Regions from separate parts of the Filimonas lacunae genome, predicted to be linked through region 2. Evidence: riboswitches for the same ligand, from Rfam matches in the RefSeq annotation. Region 2 holds a riboswitch; each other region holds the start of a gene.
The links. Region 2 has a riboswitch for thiamine pyrophosphate ahead of FLA_RS21240 (HAD family hydrolase). Riboswitches for the same ligand answer to the same signal wherever they lie in the genome.
Positions count from the first base shown of each region.

Region 1: another riboswitch for thiamine pyrophosphate. It lies ahead of pnuC (nicotinamide riboside transporter PnuC); the one in region 2 lies ahead of FLA_RS21240 (HAD family hydrolase).
Region 3: another riboswitch for thiamine pyrophosphate. It lies ahead of FLA_RS20800 (TonB-dependent receptor); the one in region 2 lies ahead of FLA_RS21240 (HAD family hydrolase).
Region 4: another riboswitch for thiamine pyrophosphate. It lies ahead of thiM (hydroxyethylthiazole kinase); the one in region 2 lies ahead of FLA_RS21240 (HAD family hydrolase).

Region 1 covers NZ_AP017422.1:6,846,575-6,851,045, forward strand. Annotated here, with positions in the region: gene FLA_RS26980 (DEAD/DEAH box helicase) at 1-2,590, opposite strand, end outside; gene FLA_RS26985 (YccF domain-containing protein) at 2,683-3,051, opposite strand; TPP riboswitch at 3,135-3,238, shown strand; gene pnuC (nicotinamide riboside transporter PnuC) at 3,226-3,882, shown strand; gene FLA_RS26995 (CHAT domain-containing protein) at 3,909-4,471, opposite strand, start outside.
Region 2 covers NZ_AP017422.1:5,395,585-5,400,055, reverse strand. Annotated here, with positions in the region: gene FLA_RS21250 (N-acetyltransferase) at 1-364, shown strand, start outside; gene FLA_RS21245 (MFS transporter) at 390-1,580, shown strand; gene FLA_RS21240 (HAD family hydrolase) at 1,577-2,227, opposite strand; TPP riboswitch at 2,330-2,428, opposite strand; gene FLA_RS21235 (hypothetical protein) at 2,659-2,892, shown strand; gene FLA_RS21230 (TonB-dependent receptor) at 3,105-4,471, shown strand, end outside.
Region 3 covers NZ_AP017422.1:5,289,196-5,293,666, reverse strand. Annotated here, with positions in the region: gene FLA_RS20800 (TonB-dependent receptor) at 76-2,466, opposite strand; TPP riboswitch at 2,547-2,653, opposite strand; gene FLA_RS20795 (head GIN domain-containing protein) at 2,758-3,486, shown strand; tRNA gene FLA_RS20790 (tRNA-Met) at 3,548-3,619, shown strand; tRNA gene FLA_RS20785 (tRNA-Met) at 3,872-3,943, shown strand; gene FLA_RS20780 (hypothetical protein) at 3,997-4,471, opposite strand, start outside.
Region 4 covers NZ_AP017422.1:1,345,188-1,349,658, reverse strand. Annotated here, with positions in the region: gene thiD (bifunctional hydroxymethylpyrimidine kinase/phosphomethylpyrimidine kinase) at 1-396, opposite strand, end outside; gene thiE (thiamine phosphate synthase) at 474-1,109, opposite strand; gene thiM (hydroxyethylthiazole kinase) at 1,096-1,911, opposite strand; TPP riboswitch at 1,964-2,058, opposite strand; gene FLA_RS05595 (hypothetical protein) at 2,195-2,602, opposite strand; gene FLA_RS05590 (YceI family protein) at 2,632-3,162, opposite strand; gene FLA_RS05585 (YceI family protein) at 3,247-3,816, opposite strand; gene FLA_RS05580 (DUF1624 domain-containing protein) at 3,943-4,471, opposite strand, start outside.

The DNA of each region.
Region 1 (4,471 bases), 1.5 Mb from region 2:
CTTCCTGGAAACGCTGCACTTCCTGCTTACGTTTTTCCAGTGAGGTGCTACCATCGAGGTAACAATAAGAAATGCCTGCTTTTTCCAGTTCGTCTTTAATCAGGTGTAGCATTTCGGTAAACTGCGAAAACACCAGCAGCTTGTGCAAGCCGGTATTTTCTTCTATCTCACGCAGTAATTCATCTGCTTTCACAGACGCATGCACTTCTTGCTTGTGTTCTTTTACCAGTTGCGGGTGATCGCATATCTGGCGCAGCTTTAACAGGCCTTCCATTACATAGATGCCTGCTTTTCCCATGCCCTCTTCGTCAATTCTTTTCAACAGGGCATCGCGGTAATAATCTTTGTATTCATCATACATAGCCCGCTGCTCGGTATTCATGGTACACCATAATACCATTTCTGTTTTATCGGGCAGGTCGGTAGCCACCTGCTCCTTGGTACGGCGCAGAATGAACGGGTATATCAGTTGACGCAGCTTGGTGGCTTTTTCTTTGTCGCCCCCTTTATCGATAGGCTGTGCAAATTCGCGGCGGAAAAACTCTTTACCACCCAGCAGGCCGGGATTTACAAAGTGAAACTGCGAGTACAGATCGAACGTATTATTTTGCACCGGTGTACCGCTTAATATCAGTTTGTTGGTAGACTGTAACTGGTATACGGCTTTACTTACCTGTGCATCGGCATTTTTAATGGTCTGACTTTCGTCCAATATGATGTAGTTCCATTTAAAGGATTGCAAATGAGTCAGATCATTACGAACTACTCCATAGCTGGTTAATACCACATCTACCTTTTCAAACTGCTCTTCTGTAAAGTCGCGCTGCTGGCCGTAATGCAACAGGTATTGCATAGAAGGACAGAATTTTTGAATTTCCGCTTCCCAGTTAAAAATAAGGGAGGTAGGACATACTACCAGCTGCGTGCTGCCGGGATATTTCTCTTTCAGGTATTGGATGAATGTGATGGTTTGCAAGGTTTTACCCAGGCCCATATCATCTGCCAGACATCCACCCCAGCCCAGTTGATCCAGGCTTTGCATCCACTGAAATCCAGCCAGCTGGTAAGGACGTAAACTTGCCTGTAAAGCAGTGGAAGGGGCTTGCGTTTCCAGCTCGTTGCATTGCAGTAAGCGTCTTTTCTTTTCTTCTATTTCTTTTTGCAGCTTCTTATCGGCCAGCTGCTCCTGTAACTCGTCCAGCACAGAATAGTGCAGCTTGTTCAGTTGTAGTTTTCCATCAGCTTCGTTACCCACTTTAAACAGCATACCGTATTTATCAAACCACTCATGCGGTATTACACCCAGTGTACCATCTTTTAGTAAAATGGTATCCTGCCTGTTTAAGATGGCTTTGCGAATATCCTTCATGCCCACCTCCTGGTCGCCCCAGTAGGCCTTGATTTTCAGATCAAACCAGTCGATAGTGCTTTTGGCAATGATCTCGAACCGGGGAGTATTGGTATTGTATTTAAAGCGTTTTAAGTCCTGCAGGCCATATACAGTGTATCCGGCATCCTGCAATTGCTGGTTCATTTTAATAAACCAGTTGCCCTTCATCACCTCATCAAAAGGCACATAGTAGTAACGATTGTTACGCTGGTTTTTAAATTTGGCGTGCAGGTTGCGCAAATGCTCGTAGGTGTTTTTTTCCAGCGTTTTGTTGCGCCTGATCACATACAGCACCTCATTCTTTTCATGAAAAAAATCTGTCTCTTCATCGTAGTCGATCAACACGTCATCATACATAAACTGGGGCTGCAACATCAGGTACTGGCCGTTAAACTCGCTTAATGCAATGCGGGTTTGCGGTTCGGTATGCACTACTTCAAACTGCAGCCCTTCTTTACATTCCAGCGGGTATTGCTGTTGCAGCGGTATGAGGAAGGAGTTGGTAACCTCCTGCCTGTCGCGCACCGGAAAGCGCAGTTCGCCTTTTTTAAACATGTCCAGCACGCTTACATCGCCGGCACTGGATGGCAGGTGCAGAATATCGTCTATTAAAAAGAAAAGAGATTTAAACAGGAACACGCGGTTAGGCGCTTTGTCACGTACTGTTTGTACGTTCATTTGTATGGTAATGGAAGCGGCATCTTTAGCAGCAGTAAAATGAATTTCTACAAAATGCTCACTTACCTGTAAAGGCTTGATGTTGACATCGCTGAAATTGCCTTCTTTCAGCACGTATAAATTACCGTTTTCCAGCAAATAGGGCCATACCTGGTGCAGCAGGTCCAGGTAATGGTTACGCAAACGCAAAATATCCTTGTCGTTGAGCATTAACCAGGGCTGTGCATGATTTTTCAGGTAGGTGCTGCCGCTGTTTACCATAAATTCGAACAAACGGCCGTCGGAAAAATGGAATAACAGGTAAAACAGTTCTTCCGGTAAGGGGTTCAGATAAGCCCAATGCTCGTTATTATCCATAAACAACCGGCTAAAGCTTTTACGCCCCTTTTGCTGCCTTATTACCACCGGCTCCAGTTGAAAACCAATATGTTTAGGAGTTGTCATGTTAAACAGAAAACCAATTTCATAGTTCTCGTTTTCAACAACTGCCAGCGAAGAGCGATCAATAAGGGGAGTATTCATGCTTACACCAAGTAAAAAAATATACAATCTGTACCTTCAGGCGCAAGTTAGGGGCTGTTACCAAAACAAAAAAGTGCAGTACCTGCAAAAAACTACACTACCCGCTTGCCAAAGGGCATCATGGAAATTTCCAGCAGTTTAAAATGCTGGCGGGCAAACGGAATACCTATGATGGTGATAAACAGCAGCAAACCAAAAAACAGGTGCATCAGCGCCGTGTACCAGCCGCCGCATAAAATCCAGATAATATTAAATAAGGAGGATAAACAGCCGTTAGAATCAGAATTACTGGTCACCTGCCGGCCAAATGGCCATAGCACCAAACCTGCCAGCTTAAAGCACTGGATGCCAAAGGGAATACCGATAATGGTACAGCACAGCACCAATCCACCCACTAAATAGCCTATCGCAGCTAAAAAGCCACCGAAAATTAGCCAGATAAGGTTACCAATCACATTCATGATCCCTTTACGTTTGAGTAAAAGGAAAAGTTACAAAAAAATGCTTGCCGGTAATTACTTAATTTTGTGCTTCGAACAAGTTTATTATTAACCCGGGGTGCTATAGTTGCCAAACAGCTATGGCTGAGATAAACCCGTTGAACCTGAACAGGGTAATGCCTGCGGAGGAAGTACATGAATTTACAACATTGGATATCGCTCTTTGCGGAGCAGGTACAGAACACGAGCTTTCCGGAATGGATTGCTGTAGCTTTTGGAGTTACCGAAGTTTTATTAGCCCGTAAAAACAACATCCTGCTATACCCGGCGGGTATTATCAGCACCATTATTACCACCTGGTTAATGTTTAGCGTAAAGCTGTATGCAGAGTCGTTGTTAAACGCCTACTACCTTATTATGAGTATTTACGGCTGGGTATACTGGATTAAAAAACGCAACACATCGCCTATCCCGGTTAGTTACACCAGCAAAAAAGAATGGGAAATCACTGCATTGATTATAGGTGTGGGCTGGCTGTTCCTGTTCAGCGCACTTAAATATTTCACCCCTTCTACCACCCCTGTCTGGGATGCCTGGGTTAGCTGCACTGCATGGGCAGGTATGTGGCTGCTGGCTAAACGCAAGGTAGAAAACTGGATACTTTTGAATGTATCTAACCTGTTTGCGGTTCCCTTATTGTTTCACAAAGAGTTGCCTTTAATGGCATGTCTTACCATTTTTCTGTTTGTGGTAGCTATATCGGGCTATTTCGACTGGAAAAAGATTGCCGGTCCCCGGCAGGGTAACAACAACGACGGCGGCACTTTTAGCAAGAAAACAGCATCCGCCTAACTGTTGCTATAATATCAGGTAACCTGCTAAACGGACATTGCTTTTCGCTTTTTATAGAACACGTAGCCTGTTGCAGATAATACACCTGTAACAACTGCTACGCAAGCCAACACATAATACCATAGCCAGGCACTTTGCAGGCGCACAGGTTGCAGGTGACCGCTATATTCAAAAGTGGCCCAGTAGTAAGGCAGTTGCAAAACAGCGTTATCATTATGCAGTAACAGCCACTCTTTTCTTGCGGCATACAGCGCCATTGCTGCATCGGGTTGCCGGGCCAGTTGTTTATAAAACAAGGCCGATAACTCCACAGCAGTGTTGTCGTTCACATTCCACAAACTACCCAGCACGCCACCGGCACCTGCTGCTATAAAACCTCTTTCCAGGCTGTTGACGCCTTCACCTTTGAGCAAAACACCTTCTGCAGTGCCACAGGCACTTAACACCACTATGGCAGGATTAAACCGGGTAAATTGCAAATCGGAAAGAAAAAAAGGCGCGTCGTACAATTGCAACATCGGTTCTGGCTGTGCAGAAGTATGCATGCTCACATGCAATACAGCCGCCTTTGCTATCTCGTTTACAAATG
Region 2 (4,471 bases):
GGCGTTGATTGATGAGGTGAACAACCTGTCTAATCAATGGCTGGTGGTGTATGTGAATGATAAGCCTACAGGCTTTGCCAGGATTACTTCTAAAGGAGAAAGACCAGAAATGCTCGCTCAAAAGCGTGTAGTAAGAATTGCTGATTTTGGAATACTGAATGCATGTGCCAACGAAATGGTAAGGCAATCGTTATGGGATAAGTGCTGTGCTGTTTGCAAATCCTATGAAGCCATCTGGATGCATGAATATGCCGAAAATCCACTGATCGCTTTTTTTGAATCGCAAGGTTTTCGCCAACAGGAAGAAGCAGCCGCTCCGGATGAGTTGTTATTACCATCTGTTTACCTGATTAAACAAGCATAAACATACCTGCAATTTAGTATCAGATATGAGTAACCCATCAATAGCTATTCAGCCTGCCAGGGCCACAAAGGGGGAGGTGGTGCTGGTGTCGCTTGCCACTTTCCTTGTTTTCTTTCAGGGTTTTATGGTGGCTCCTTTATTGCCGGAACTGGCAGATTTTTTTCACACCTCTGTCCGGCGAATGAGTTTTATAGAGCCTGTTTATTTATTAGGATATGGTTTGTTTACACTTGTGTATGCTCCGTTGAGCGATCGTTATGGCAGGTTTGCTATCATAGCGTTTTCTTTATCCCTGTTTGTTGTTTTTACTTTTAGTACGGCATGGGTAGCAAATGCGCATCAAATGATTTTGTTACGGCTGTTAACGGGCATCAGTGCTGCCGGTATAGCGCCTACCACCATTAGCTGGATCAGCGATCGCTTTCCTTATAAAGAAAGGGGATATGCGTTAGGTGTGTTCTTTGGTTGTATGGCAGGAGGAACGGCTTTAGGCTCTAGTACCGGGGCGTTGTTGGCTGGTGTAGTGGGATGGAGAGTGTTGTTTGTGGTTGTTGCATTTGCCGGGTGTATGGTATTGTTGTTGAATGTGTATTACCGGCGTCGCATTTTTCTGCAGGTGCCCCGCCTTTCGCAACAAACCTCCCTGGTAGCCACTTTCAGAGAAATACTATCCACGTCAAGAGCAAGGGGTACTTACTTTTTCGTTTTTGAGAATGGATTGTTTCATAGCGGGGTGTTTGCCTGGTTAGGGGTTTATTTCTATCACTATTTTCATTTAAATGAGCGCGAGATTGGATTGGCGCTTCTAGGGTATGGCATACCGGGTTTGTTATTGGGTTCTGTGCTCGGGCGTATGGCAGATAGAATAGGTAGAAAGAAAGTGATTCCGGCAGGTATTCTGTTAGGGGGCTGCGTTGTTATTGCTTTAAGCTGTATCCCGCCGTTGTTTATTGCATGCGTACTTGTTACTTTATTATCGTTCAGCTTTGATCTTACCCATCCGTCATTAGCAGTGATTGTAACCTCTTTTAATAGTAAAAATGCAGGTGGCTCTACCGGGCTATTTGCTTTTTTTCTTTTTGCCGGATATGGTTTTGGAAGTTTGCTGTTTAGTTTATTGGTTTCGGCAGGGTTTGTTGAAACACTGCGTGTATTTGGTGTAATGGCGGTGCTGGCATCTTTGGCAGCAAGGATGTTTTTTAAAAACGAGCATTAAAGCCAACCTTCCATGGGATAACAGTGTAACATGCCATCTGCTATGTCAAAGGCGGTTGCACTGTTGCCATTGGAAAAACCTATCACTGTCATCCCCGCCTTTTTTCCTGCCTGTATGCCATGGTACGAGTCTTCAATCACTACACATTCTTCCGGCAGTACCTGTAGCTTCCTGGCTGTGGTAAGATATACATCGGGGTGTGGCTTACTGTTGGCTTCCTGTTCTGCAGAAGATACCACATCAAACAAATGCGCTATCCCGGCACGCTCCAGGCATAAGGGAATAAAGAAAGCCGGCGAATTGGTGGCCAGGCCGATTTTGAAACCTTTTGATTTTAAATGTTGTATAAATTCTCTGATATATGCAATTTCGCAATCAGTAGTTTTTATCAGCTCCATTACTCTGGCTATTACCATTTGTTCTACTTCTTTAACAGCCACATGTGCCCAGGGGTATTTTGCAAACCAGAACAGCGACGCTTCCGTCATTGTCATGGTGCGGGTTAGCTGGCAGTCTTCCTCCGTCATGGTTACGCCCAGTGAAGTAAAAACTTCGCGTTCTGCTGTTGACCAGAATCCTTCACTGTCAATAACAACTCCGTCCATATCAAAAATCACCGCCTTCTTGTTGTAAAAGAGTTCTTTCATTGCGTACTGTATAAAACCGGGAGATGATAACAGCCTATATTATATACGCTGTGTTTAATATATGTGCTTCAGGAGAAAACGAAACAAACGGGAGGTTGATAACTGGTTCCGGTTGCTTTTCCCTTCGTCGGTATTAACCGCATCAGGTTCAAAGAGTTTTTCTCAATTCTGCTGTTTGGCAGAATACCCCTAAAGCACTACAAAGATAACTGGCCGGCTACCTGAAAAACGTGATTTTGTACAATAATTTCCGGATATGGGTATTGTGCCCTAGTTTTGCTGCACTTTATTAACAGTATTTGCGACATCTTTCTGTTATATTACTCCTGGTAGCTTTTCTTGCACAATGTTTTTGCAAGACGTTTATCGTTGCAGATTACTATGTAAATACGGCGGCCTTTGCACAGAATTGTGAAAACAAGGCCAAACCGATGATGCATTGTAATGGTAAATGCCAGATGATGAAAAAGCTGAAACAGCAGGAGAATAAAGAAAAACAAAACACCGGGCAGAAAGGCGAGAATAAAACAGAGGTGTTATCCAGGCAATCTTACTTCGCTAGCGTAGAGTATACTCAATCATCCTTTTCACAAAGCTTCTTTACCCGGAACAACAACCTGGTAAAAGACATGGCTGCCGAAATCTTCCATCCGCCTGCAGCATAGCCTGCCTTCTTTTCAACAGCACATGGGGTGTATCATGCACATGCCGTAATAGCGGTATCTGTTCTGTTATATCTGTAGCTGTATTCATTATTCCCACTTTCATTTTATCGTTCCAGGCTGGTATGCCTTTTATCTGTATCACTCTATAGTGATGTACGGATAGGGATAGGTGTGTCCGGCTGGTGCATTCAACTGTATTTAAAAAAAAAAGGATGAAAAAGATATTGGCATTCGTGTGCACCATATTCCTGTTTGCCTATGGGCATGCGCAAAAGGCAGGAATGTTTACGGGTAAAGTATATGATGCATTGAGTAAAGAACCTGTGGCGGGCGCCGTAATTACCGGGGTAGACACACAAACGGTTATTACTGATGTAAACGGCAGTTTTACTATTTACACCAACGGTACCACTTTAACCGTTTCGTGTATGGGTTTTGAGAAAAGGACAATTAACGCTGGCAATACCTCATTAGCGGTGGCATTAAAACCATCGGACAAACAATTACAGCAGGTGGTGGTAAGCGCCAACCGCACTGCCGAAAAAAGGAACGAGGTGCCTGTAGCCATTGCAGTCATCAGCAAACAAACTATTGAAGACACCAAAGCGCAGCGTTTAGATCAGCTGCTAAACAAGGTGAGTGGTGTGTTTATGGTAAACCTGGGTAACGAGCAGCACGAAATGAGCATCCGTCAGCCCATGACCACCAAAAGCGTTTTCCTGTATATGGAAGATGGCATACCTATTCGCACCACCGGCGTGTATAACCACAATGCGTTACTGGAAATGAACATGGCAGCAGCTAAAAGCATAGAGGTGATTAAAGGGCCTTCTTCTGCCTTGTATGGTGCAGAAGCTATTGCGGGCGCTGTCAATATTATCACACAATCTGCTCCTGCGTATACGGCTGGTACTGTAAGCGCACAAATGAACAACAAAGGATATAAAAGAACCGATGCACAAATAGGTACCTCTATTGGCAAATGGGGCATTATGGCCAGTGGTTATTATGCCAACAGAACCGATGGGCCTATTGAGTTCAGCAATTTTCATAAGTCTATTGTATCGCTGCGTACAGACTATCGCGCCAGTGATAAGCTTACCTGGGCCAATACTTTTACCTACATGGATTATAACTCTGATATGACCGGCACGCTGGACAGTATCAAGTTTGCGCAGAAAAACCTGAGTTCGCAACAATCGTTCACCTACCGTAAAGTATATGCGTTGCGTTACAAGTCTATGCTCAATTATCAATGGAAGCAGGGTAGTGCCAGCAATGTTTCTTTCCTGTTCCGTGATAACTCGGTAAAGCAAAATCCTTCTTATTCTATTGGCACTACTACTGATGCTACCCGTTTTCGCGGACAGATTAATGAAAACGCTTTTCGTACGTTTGCTTTGTTCCTGCAACACACACAGCAATTCCATTGGTTGCATAGCAAGTTGATTGCAGGCGCCAGCGTGGATGTAAGCCCGCAGCGTTACAAGGCGCAGTTTATTTCTATTCATAAAGATGTGGCTTCTGGCAAGTATGATAGCTATTCTACCAACACGCCCGATTCTTTGCTGAGCAATTA
Region 3 (4,471 bases), 110 kb from region 2:
AGGCATTAGAGAAATCAAAATAAAAAATGGGGTAGTGATCGCTACCCCATTTTTGCTTTTTATACCAATAAACTATTACAGTTTGATGTTAACACCCAACATAAAGTTAGTGCCTGCCATAGTAGAGTAATAGATGTAGTTAGTAGGTGTACCATCATAAATACCGGGGTAATTGGCGCCATTAGCTTCGTATTTCCGGTTAAACAGGTTGTTTACCTGGCCGGTAAAATTCCATTCATTAAACAGGAAGTGTTTTACAGTCCAGATTACTCTGGCATCCTGTACATAGTAATCGTTTAGCTTACGCTCATTATCCTGCGTGTTATCCAGGTATTGTTTGCCTACATATTTGCTTAGCAGGCTTAGCTCCAGGTTTTTTACCGGGGTAAGGTTAATGCTGCCACCTACAATAATAGCAGGAGAGAAGGATATGTCTGTGTTACTATAAGCTGTAGCCTGTTGTCCTAACAGTTTGCCATTGCCGTCATATTCATCTATATAAGAGGTAAAGGCTTTTATTTTGTTGCGGCTGATGGTGGTGTTGGCCTGTATATTTAACCATTTGTTCAATACTACGCCACCTTGTAATTCCAGACCCAGACGATAGCTGTTAGGCGTATTGATGCGTGTGTAGGCGCCTACATCGTTTCTCGCGCCTGTTAGCACCAACTGATCTTTATATAACATATAGTATACAGTAGCGCCCCAGTTGTAACGGCCTTGCTTTCTTTCCACGCCCAATTCAAAATCGTGCAGGGTTTCTTTTTTAGGCTGTTGAACCTGTTGTGCTTCAAAATCGGTACGGTTGGGCTCTTTATTCGCTAAAGCATAGCTGAAATAAGCGTTCCAGCCATTACGGTTGTAGCTGATGCCTGCTTTGGGATTAATGAAGTTGAAGTTGCGCTTGATAAATAAACCAGGATTACTTTCAAAGCCATCTATATTGTATTGTACGTGTCTGTATTGAAGGTCTCCAAATAGGCTCCAGTTACGGTTGAGCTGGTGAAGCCATTTGGCGTACGCATTCATATCTGTTTTACGGGCAGTAAGATAATAATATTGATAATCTTTAGGAATGCCCATGTTGGCCCAGATGATGTTGCCATAGTGCTTGCCATCGTAAATAGTCCAGCTACCACCAAAGGTTATTTCATTACTAGGTTGCTTGTATTGCAATGAGAAGGTTTGTCCATAAAAGTAGTTGTTCAGCCACAAGTCTCTTACCAGGTCGGTAGAATCGTAAGAGGTGCCATTGAGCACTACGTTTGGTAAGCCATAATCGGCATAAAACTGGTTGGCTACATACTCTTCATAATAGCCTTTACCCCTGGTTAAGAAAGATGCTATGTTCAGAGTCCAGTCGTTGCCCAAAGCCTGGTTCACAAATAACTGGTAGTGATCCTGCTGGTAGTTATCGGTTTGGTTGTCGTAAGGAGTTCCGGGTTTGTCCAGGCCGGCAGGGTTATAGGTTCTGTTGCCGGTTGCCAGTATATAATCTGGTACACCATACCAGGCCTGGTAGGTTTTTTCTTTGCCGGTAATAAGATTAAAACGTACGGATGTGTTTTTGCTTACATAAGCTCCGGTAAGGTATAGTGCTTTCAGATCGGAAGATGCTCTGTCTATATATCCATCACTTTGTAAACGACTGATACGTGCATCTACTGTAAAGTGATCGTTAATAAGGCCTGTACCTGCTTTAATAGTATTTTTCCAGGTATTGAACGAGCCAAAGCTGTTATTGCTTTCGGCATACGGCTTTTCACTGAACTCGTTGGTGGCTATGTTAAGGGTGGCTCCGAAAGCACCGGCGCCATTGGTAGAGGTACCTACACCCCGTTGTATCTGAATGCTGCTGGCAGAAGATGCCAGATCGGGAAGGTCTACAAAAAAGCTACCCTGACTTTCCGCATCGTTGTAAGGGATACCGTTTAATGTTACGTTAATGCGAGAGCCATCGGTGCCCCTGATGCGCATGGCAGTATAACCAACACCATTACCTGCGTCTGAGTTGACAATCACGGAAGGCGTTTGATTGAGCAGGAAAGGTAAGTCCTGCCCCAGGTTTTGTTTAGCGATGTCTGCTTTATCAATATTGGTTTTAGTAAAAGGAGCTTTGTCGGATGCCCGGATAGCGCGAACTTCCAGTGGAGCTAACATGTAGTCCAGCTCTTCCAGCGTAAGTGTAAGGCTTGAAGCGCCCTGCTGTAAAGTAACGGACTGCTTCACTGTTTTTTTACCTACCGCTTCCAGCGTCAGGTCGTAATTGCCGGTTTCACCTGGTGTAAATACAATATCTCCGCTATTGTTGCTGATGATGGTCCACTTTTTACCCTCTTTGCTGAAAGTAGCGTTGATGCCTGCCAGTGGCTGGTGTTGCTGGCTGTTTACTTTTAAGTTTAGAGTTTGTGCTTGGGTAAAAACGGCTGCCAATACAGCGGTTAATGTTCCCAGAAAATGCTTCATGTTCCTGTTAGTTTACTTGCGTTAAATAAATGAGGAACAGAGAAATAGTACTGGCAGAGGAAAGAGGGCACACATATACACAAAAGAAAGCTGGCCTTTCCCTTCGCAGGCATTACCCTGTTCAGGTTCTACGGGTATTATCTCAGCCTTTTGCCTGTTACAGCGCAAAGCACCCCGAGGAATATTGTTTCCGGTGTTAGACCCGGAATAACGCTGCAAATTAAACACAGAAAATTTAAATTCACTGTAACATTATTTTTTTACAGCCGTTACACGTATAAATTCGTTGATATGAAATTGAAGTTAGTAGCCCTTTTAGGAATATTCTGCCTGGTGGCAGGTTGCGATATCACTGCCCAGGAAACGATAGTGCACGATGCCAATGCCCAGGTGCGTACTGTAGGCGCTTTTACAGGCGTGGAAGTGGGCGGGGCCATGGTGGTATATATATCACAGGGAAAAACACAGGCAGTGGCTGTAAGCGCCAGTGATGAAAAATATGTGGCCAAGATTAAAACAGAGGTAAAGAATGGTGTTTTATATATTCATCCGGAGTCTGGTGCGTGGAATGGCTGGAACTGGGGTAATAAAAATATTAAAGCCTATGTAACTGTTACTGAATTAAACAATCTGGAAGTGAATGGCGCTTCAACGGTGCAGGTAAGTGGAAGCATTCATGTGAAACAGCTGAATATGGAAGTTTCCGGTGCCAGTTCATTTAAAGGTGCATTAGCCGGTTCCTCCATTAACCTGGAAGCTACAGGGGCATCCAGTGTTACTGTATCTGGTAGTGTGGATGTGTTCAATGTAGAAGCCAGTGGCGCCAGCAGTGTAAAAGGCTACGACTTAACTACTGCCACCTGCAATGCAGAAGCTTCCGGTGCATCGGGCATCAGCATTACTGTAACTAAAGAATTAAGTGCAGAAGCCAGTGGTGCTAGCAGCATAGGATATAAGGGTAGCGCGGTTGCTAAAAACATTGAAACAAGCGGCGCTTCTTCTATAAAGAGAAAAGATTGATAAACAAAGTATTAAAAGATTTGGCGGGTGTACTAATTGCTCCTACATTTGCAATCCAAATCGCGAAGTAGAGCAGCGGTAGCTCGTCGGGCTCATAACCCGAAGGTCAGAGGTTCGATCCCTCTCTTCGCAACTTCTGAAAGGTCTCATTCGAGACCTTTTTTCGTTTATGTATTATCCTTGGAATTAATAGTAAAGTATATCTGGTCATGTATGTGGTTTATATACTTGATCCGGCTATTCTGCTCCACAAGTTTTACACGGTCCCTGATAAAATTTATGAATCGACAACACTTCTTCGTTAGGATAAGCACAAGCTAAAATTCTTAAAAAAATAATTTCTTCTTGTTTATATCAGTAATAGTTCTACATTCGCTGTCCAAATCGCGAAGTAGAGCAGCGGTAGCTCGTCGGGCTCATAACCCGAAGGTCAGAGGTTCGATCCCTCTCTTCGCAACTTAATAAATAAAAAAGGCTTCATTTTGAAGCCTTTTTTATTTTCTTTAATCTTTACTTCGTTGATTCGAGTGCTTTAATTCTCTCTTTCATTTCCTGCATGTCTTTATTTTGCTGGATAATATACAGCGTAAGCTCTTCTATTTTTTTTAGCAGCAATACTTGGTTGGTACCTAAATCAATACCGCCTGTCTCTACTTCAGCAGCAGTAGGAATTTCAGGTAAATGTTTATTCTGCTGAATATATGTTTCTACCTGGCTCAGAGACTTTAAAGGATAAGAGGAGTCAAATACATAGTCCGCCCAATCTTTTAATGTTACTTTTATTTTTTGAGAAGTAATAGTGCCTTTTACTGCTAGTTCACTTTGGGGAGCCACAGTACCAATGCCAACTCTTCCAGCATAAGCACCTGTTAAGCCAATATACATGCTGGTTGATGCTCCTTGATAATTTTGAAAATAAAATCCATTATCACTGCTCGAATTATTGGCTCTGTAAGCTCCATTAATGGCATCCTGGTAAAAGCCT
Region 4 (4,471 bases), 3.8 Mb from region 2:
CAACCGCTCTTTGAGTATAGCAATGGTTTCGTCTTCTATGAGCTTATGCCCGCTGGTTGAAATCATTACAGGGTCCAGCACTATGGGCACCTGCGGATAAGCCTGTAAGGTTGCTGCCAACGCCAGTGCCAGTTCTTTGCTATGCACCATCCCTATTTTAATAGCAACTGGTTGTATATCATCCATTACCGCTTTCACCTGTGCACATACTATATCAACCGGTATAGCATGTATGCCGCTTACCCCCAGGGTATTTTGCACGGTTACAGCAGTAATGGCAGATGCTGCATAGCACCCCAGCGAACTGATGGTTTTAATATCAGCCTGTATGCCGGCACCACCACCACTATCCGATCCGGCAATGGTAAGTACAGGCGCATATTTGTATACATTCATATGATCTGTTTGAAATAAACGCATTTGAGGATGTCAAATGCTTTGGTAAACAATTGACTTTGATGGGTGAATACAGCCTATGATTTATGTTGAATGATCTTTTCCCGTAATGCTTCCGCAGCTTTGGCAGGTGAAGCAGCCGAACAAATAGCAGACACTACCGCCAGGCAATCTGCCCCCGCTTGTATAATGGCGCCTGCATTGTCTGCAGAGATATTGCCAATAGCCACCAGCGGTTTACCTGTTAATTGCCGGATGCGTGCTACCCCTTCCAGCCCCCATTCAGTAACTGTATCCGTTTTAGTGGTGGTAGAAAATACGGGACTCAGCGCCAGGTAATCTGCAACGGCTGCATGAGCAGTACCCAACTGTGCTTCATACTCAATGGAGTAGCCAAGAATGGCGGTATCATTCCATTTGCTGCGTACTGTTACCGGCGGCATATCACTGTTACCCACATGTATTCCATGCGCATCAGCCGCAATAGCTACCGGCAGGTTATCATTAATAATTAAGGGAACATTGTATTTATCCAGCAAAGCTTTTAACCTGCACGCACGGGTGATAAAAGCCGCTGAGTCCATCTGCTTTTCCCTTAACTGTACAATGTCCACTCCGCCTTTCACCGCTTCCTCCACCACCCATAACAGATCGCGTCCCAGGCAGGCGTTTTCGTCGGTAACCAGGTACAGATGATAATCAAAAGGATTCATGCGTGCTCAGCTTTACATGGTTTACAAAAGCTTCTTCTGATAAATTATATAAAGCATCAATAAAGTGCATTTGTAACGATCCGGGGCCATCTGATTTAGCAGCAGCAATTTCACCCGCTACGCCCATTACTGCCATAGCTGCAATAGCCGCATCTTTATAATGCCCATCGGCCACTGCACAAAAAGCGCCGGTAATAGCCGAAGCAGTACAGCCCAGGCCGGTTACACGCGTCATTAAAGCATGACCATTACTTACTCCTGTAATAGTGTTGTTGTAAACAATGAAATCCGTTTCGCCAGATACACATACCACCGTATTAAAAGATGCGCTCACCGCTTGCGCAGCTTGTAAAGCCTGCTCGCTGCTGTGGGTGCTATCTACACCCTTGGTAGCAGAAACGGTATTGGCCAGTGATAAAATTTCGGAAGCGTTACCCCGGATAACAGCGGGCGAACCTGCCTGCAACAACTGGTGTAACACCTGGTTACGGTATTGGGAAGCGCCCGCACCTACGGGGTCCAGCACCCAGGGCTTTTGCAATTGTTGCGCCTGCCCGATGGCTTTTAACATGCTGGTTACCCAATAACTATCCAGGGTGCCGATATTCACCACCAACGCTCCGGCTATGTTTACCATATCTTCCATTTCTTCATGCGCATGGGCCATTACCGGCGAAGCACCCACTGCCAGCAGCGCATTGGCAGTATTATTCATTACTACATAGTTGGTAATGTTATGCACCAGCGGGGCATTATTGCGCACAGCCAACACCTTGTGCCATAGTTGCAGCGGTTGTATCATTTTTTACACAGATTTAGAGATAAAAGGAGTGGGCAAACGGCAGCAGAATACAGGAAGAATCATAGCTTTTCCCTACGACGGTACTAACCGTATCAGGTAACAAGGGTATGATCTCAGTCCTCTGCCAGGACACCCCTAAAGCACTTGCAAGTTATAGGAAAATATTGAAAACAGGCAACAATGAAAATGGAGGAAGGTAACAGGTAAGCAGGTAGTAAGTTGGAAGTTGGTAACCGGTAATTGCTACAGGTAACCAACTCACAACCATTTCCCGGCAATAGTGCTATTCAGCAGCTTTAGCCGGGAAAAAAAGAGGTTTTAAAGTAAACCAGGCCAAAGCCGGGAAAAAGTGCATAGGCACAGTAAGGCCAATCAGCAGCGCCGGATCATCTTCTGATGTTGGCGGCAGTGAAAAAGATAAAATTTTAAGAATGCTGGCAAAAGACAGTACCACAAAAATGAGGTTGAATACAATCTCCCCTTTGCTCTTTAAAATTTTAATAGTAAGCCAGTAGCCAACAGCTGCCAGCAAACCACCTATCAGTGAGCCAATAAAAATATTGGAGGTTTTAACCACCGTAGCAAAATCGGTAGCAGTAGCTTCGAGGTACACCTGTTTCTGATATAACCACGATGCCACCCCTGCCAGCAACCCCGCTATAATACCTAATAATAGTGATCTTATAAACATATTGAAGTGTTAACGTGGAATGGAGATAATTACTTAACAACCGGGATGGTTACTTCAATTTTAACCGCCTCATCTACTTCACCACCTTTTTTACCTACATTAAAATCACTTCTGTTAATGCTGAAAGAACCTGCAAAGGTGCCTGCATTACCAGCTGCTTTAAAAGTAAATGGCAGGGAAACTTCTTTCTTCACTCCTTTTATTTCCAGTGTACCGGTAGCGGTAAAACCAGCGCCACTTTTCACAATTTTAGAAGAGGTAAATTTAATTTGGGGATACTTAGTTGCATCAAACCATTCCGCTTCTTTGGCGTGCTTGTTTTGTAAAGCATTACCGGTGTTGATAGAAGCTACATCAATAGCAATATCAAATTTAGACTGAGCGGGATTTGCTGCGTCAAACGCAATAGTGCCGGTTAATTTTTTAAATATGCCGTTTACATTGGAGTTAGAAAAAACTACAGAATACTTATCCGCAATGTTCCAGTTTTGAATAGCAGTAAAAGAAAACATCGCAACAAGTGTAACAACTGCACCAGCAGTTAAAAGCATCTTTTTCATGAGTGCGTAAAATTAATGGTGAAAAACAAAGCCTTCTTTTCTGGCAACGGGTACCATAAAAGAAGGCTTCATTATAAAAATAAATTAGTTTTTAGTAAACTCGCCGTTAGCCAGCAGTTGAACTTCATCGCTCAACATAGCTTCAGGAAAACCTGGGGCAATACCAAAATCAGAACGTTTGAAAGAGCCGGTGAAACGGAAACCAGCTACAGTTTTTTTGCTCATTGGGTTAGTTACATTACCATTGTAAACAACGTCTAAAGTAACAGGCTTGGTTACACCATGGAAAGTAAGGTCACCAACCAGTTTGTACTGCTTGCCAGATACTTTCTTGAAAGAAGTGCTTTTGAAAGTCAGCTTAGGATATTTAGCTGCATCCAGAACATCCGCACTTTTCACATGCTCGTCTCTTTTTTCAATGTCGGTGTTGATGGTGTTAACATCTGCAGAAATTTCAAACACGGCATCAGAGAAATCTTCTTTAGAAGAAGTGATAGAAGCTTCAAAGCTTTTGAAGTTACCTTCAAACTGAGAAATAGTCATGTGGGTAATACCAAAACCTAATCTTGAATGCGCTTTATCAACGCTCCATGTTTGTGCAAAAGACGCTGCTGAAATAAGCAGGGTAGAAAGTGCAACTGCAATTTTTTTCATACTTCTTGTTTTGTTCTTTTATGGATTGCTTAAATGCCGGAAATTATTCCGGATAGCAAAGGTATTTTATATCAGGTAACTTTTATAGCAGGTAACCTGTAGTATAGCACCCTTAGCTTGTTAAAACTACAAATAACTTAACCACCAATCGTTACGTTTTGCCTTAAATTTCATGTACCACTTGCATGGAAAATATAATATGATTACCACAAATAACCACACCCCGTACACTACCGGCAAACCAAAACCCGTCCATTGTTCAGCACTATGCACACCTGTTAACACCGCTGCCAGGTAACCCAGACTTCGCGCCAGGTATAAATGCAACAGGTAATAAAAGAAGGGCACGCGACCAAAAACCAACGCCGGATTACTGGCTTTTACCTGTACACTATCAATCGCGGAAAGCACTATCAATGCTGGGCCTAATGTTATTAACAGATAATCCAGTGAAGGTGGGTACTTGGAAACATTTATAAATGATAACACCGTTTTCCATCCTTCATTATATACAACTCTTGGCACCAGATCGCCATATATATTCACCCACCTTATCACCACAAAAAGTAACAAAGCACCACATCCCGCACGTAATAAAATACGCTTTCTTACCACTGCTTCCTGTTTATACAAACCACCGCCCCAATACCCCAGC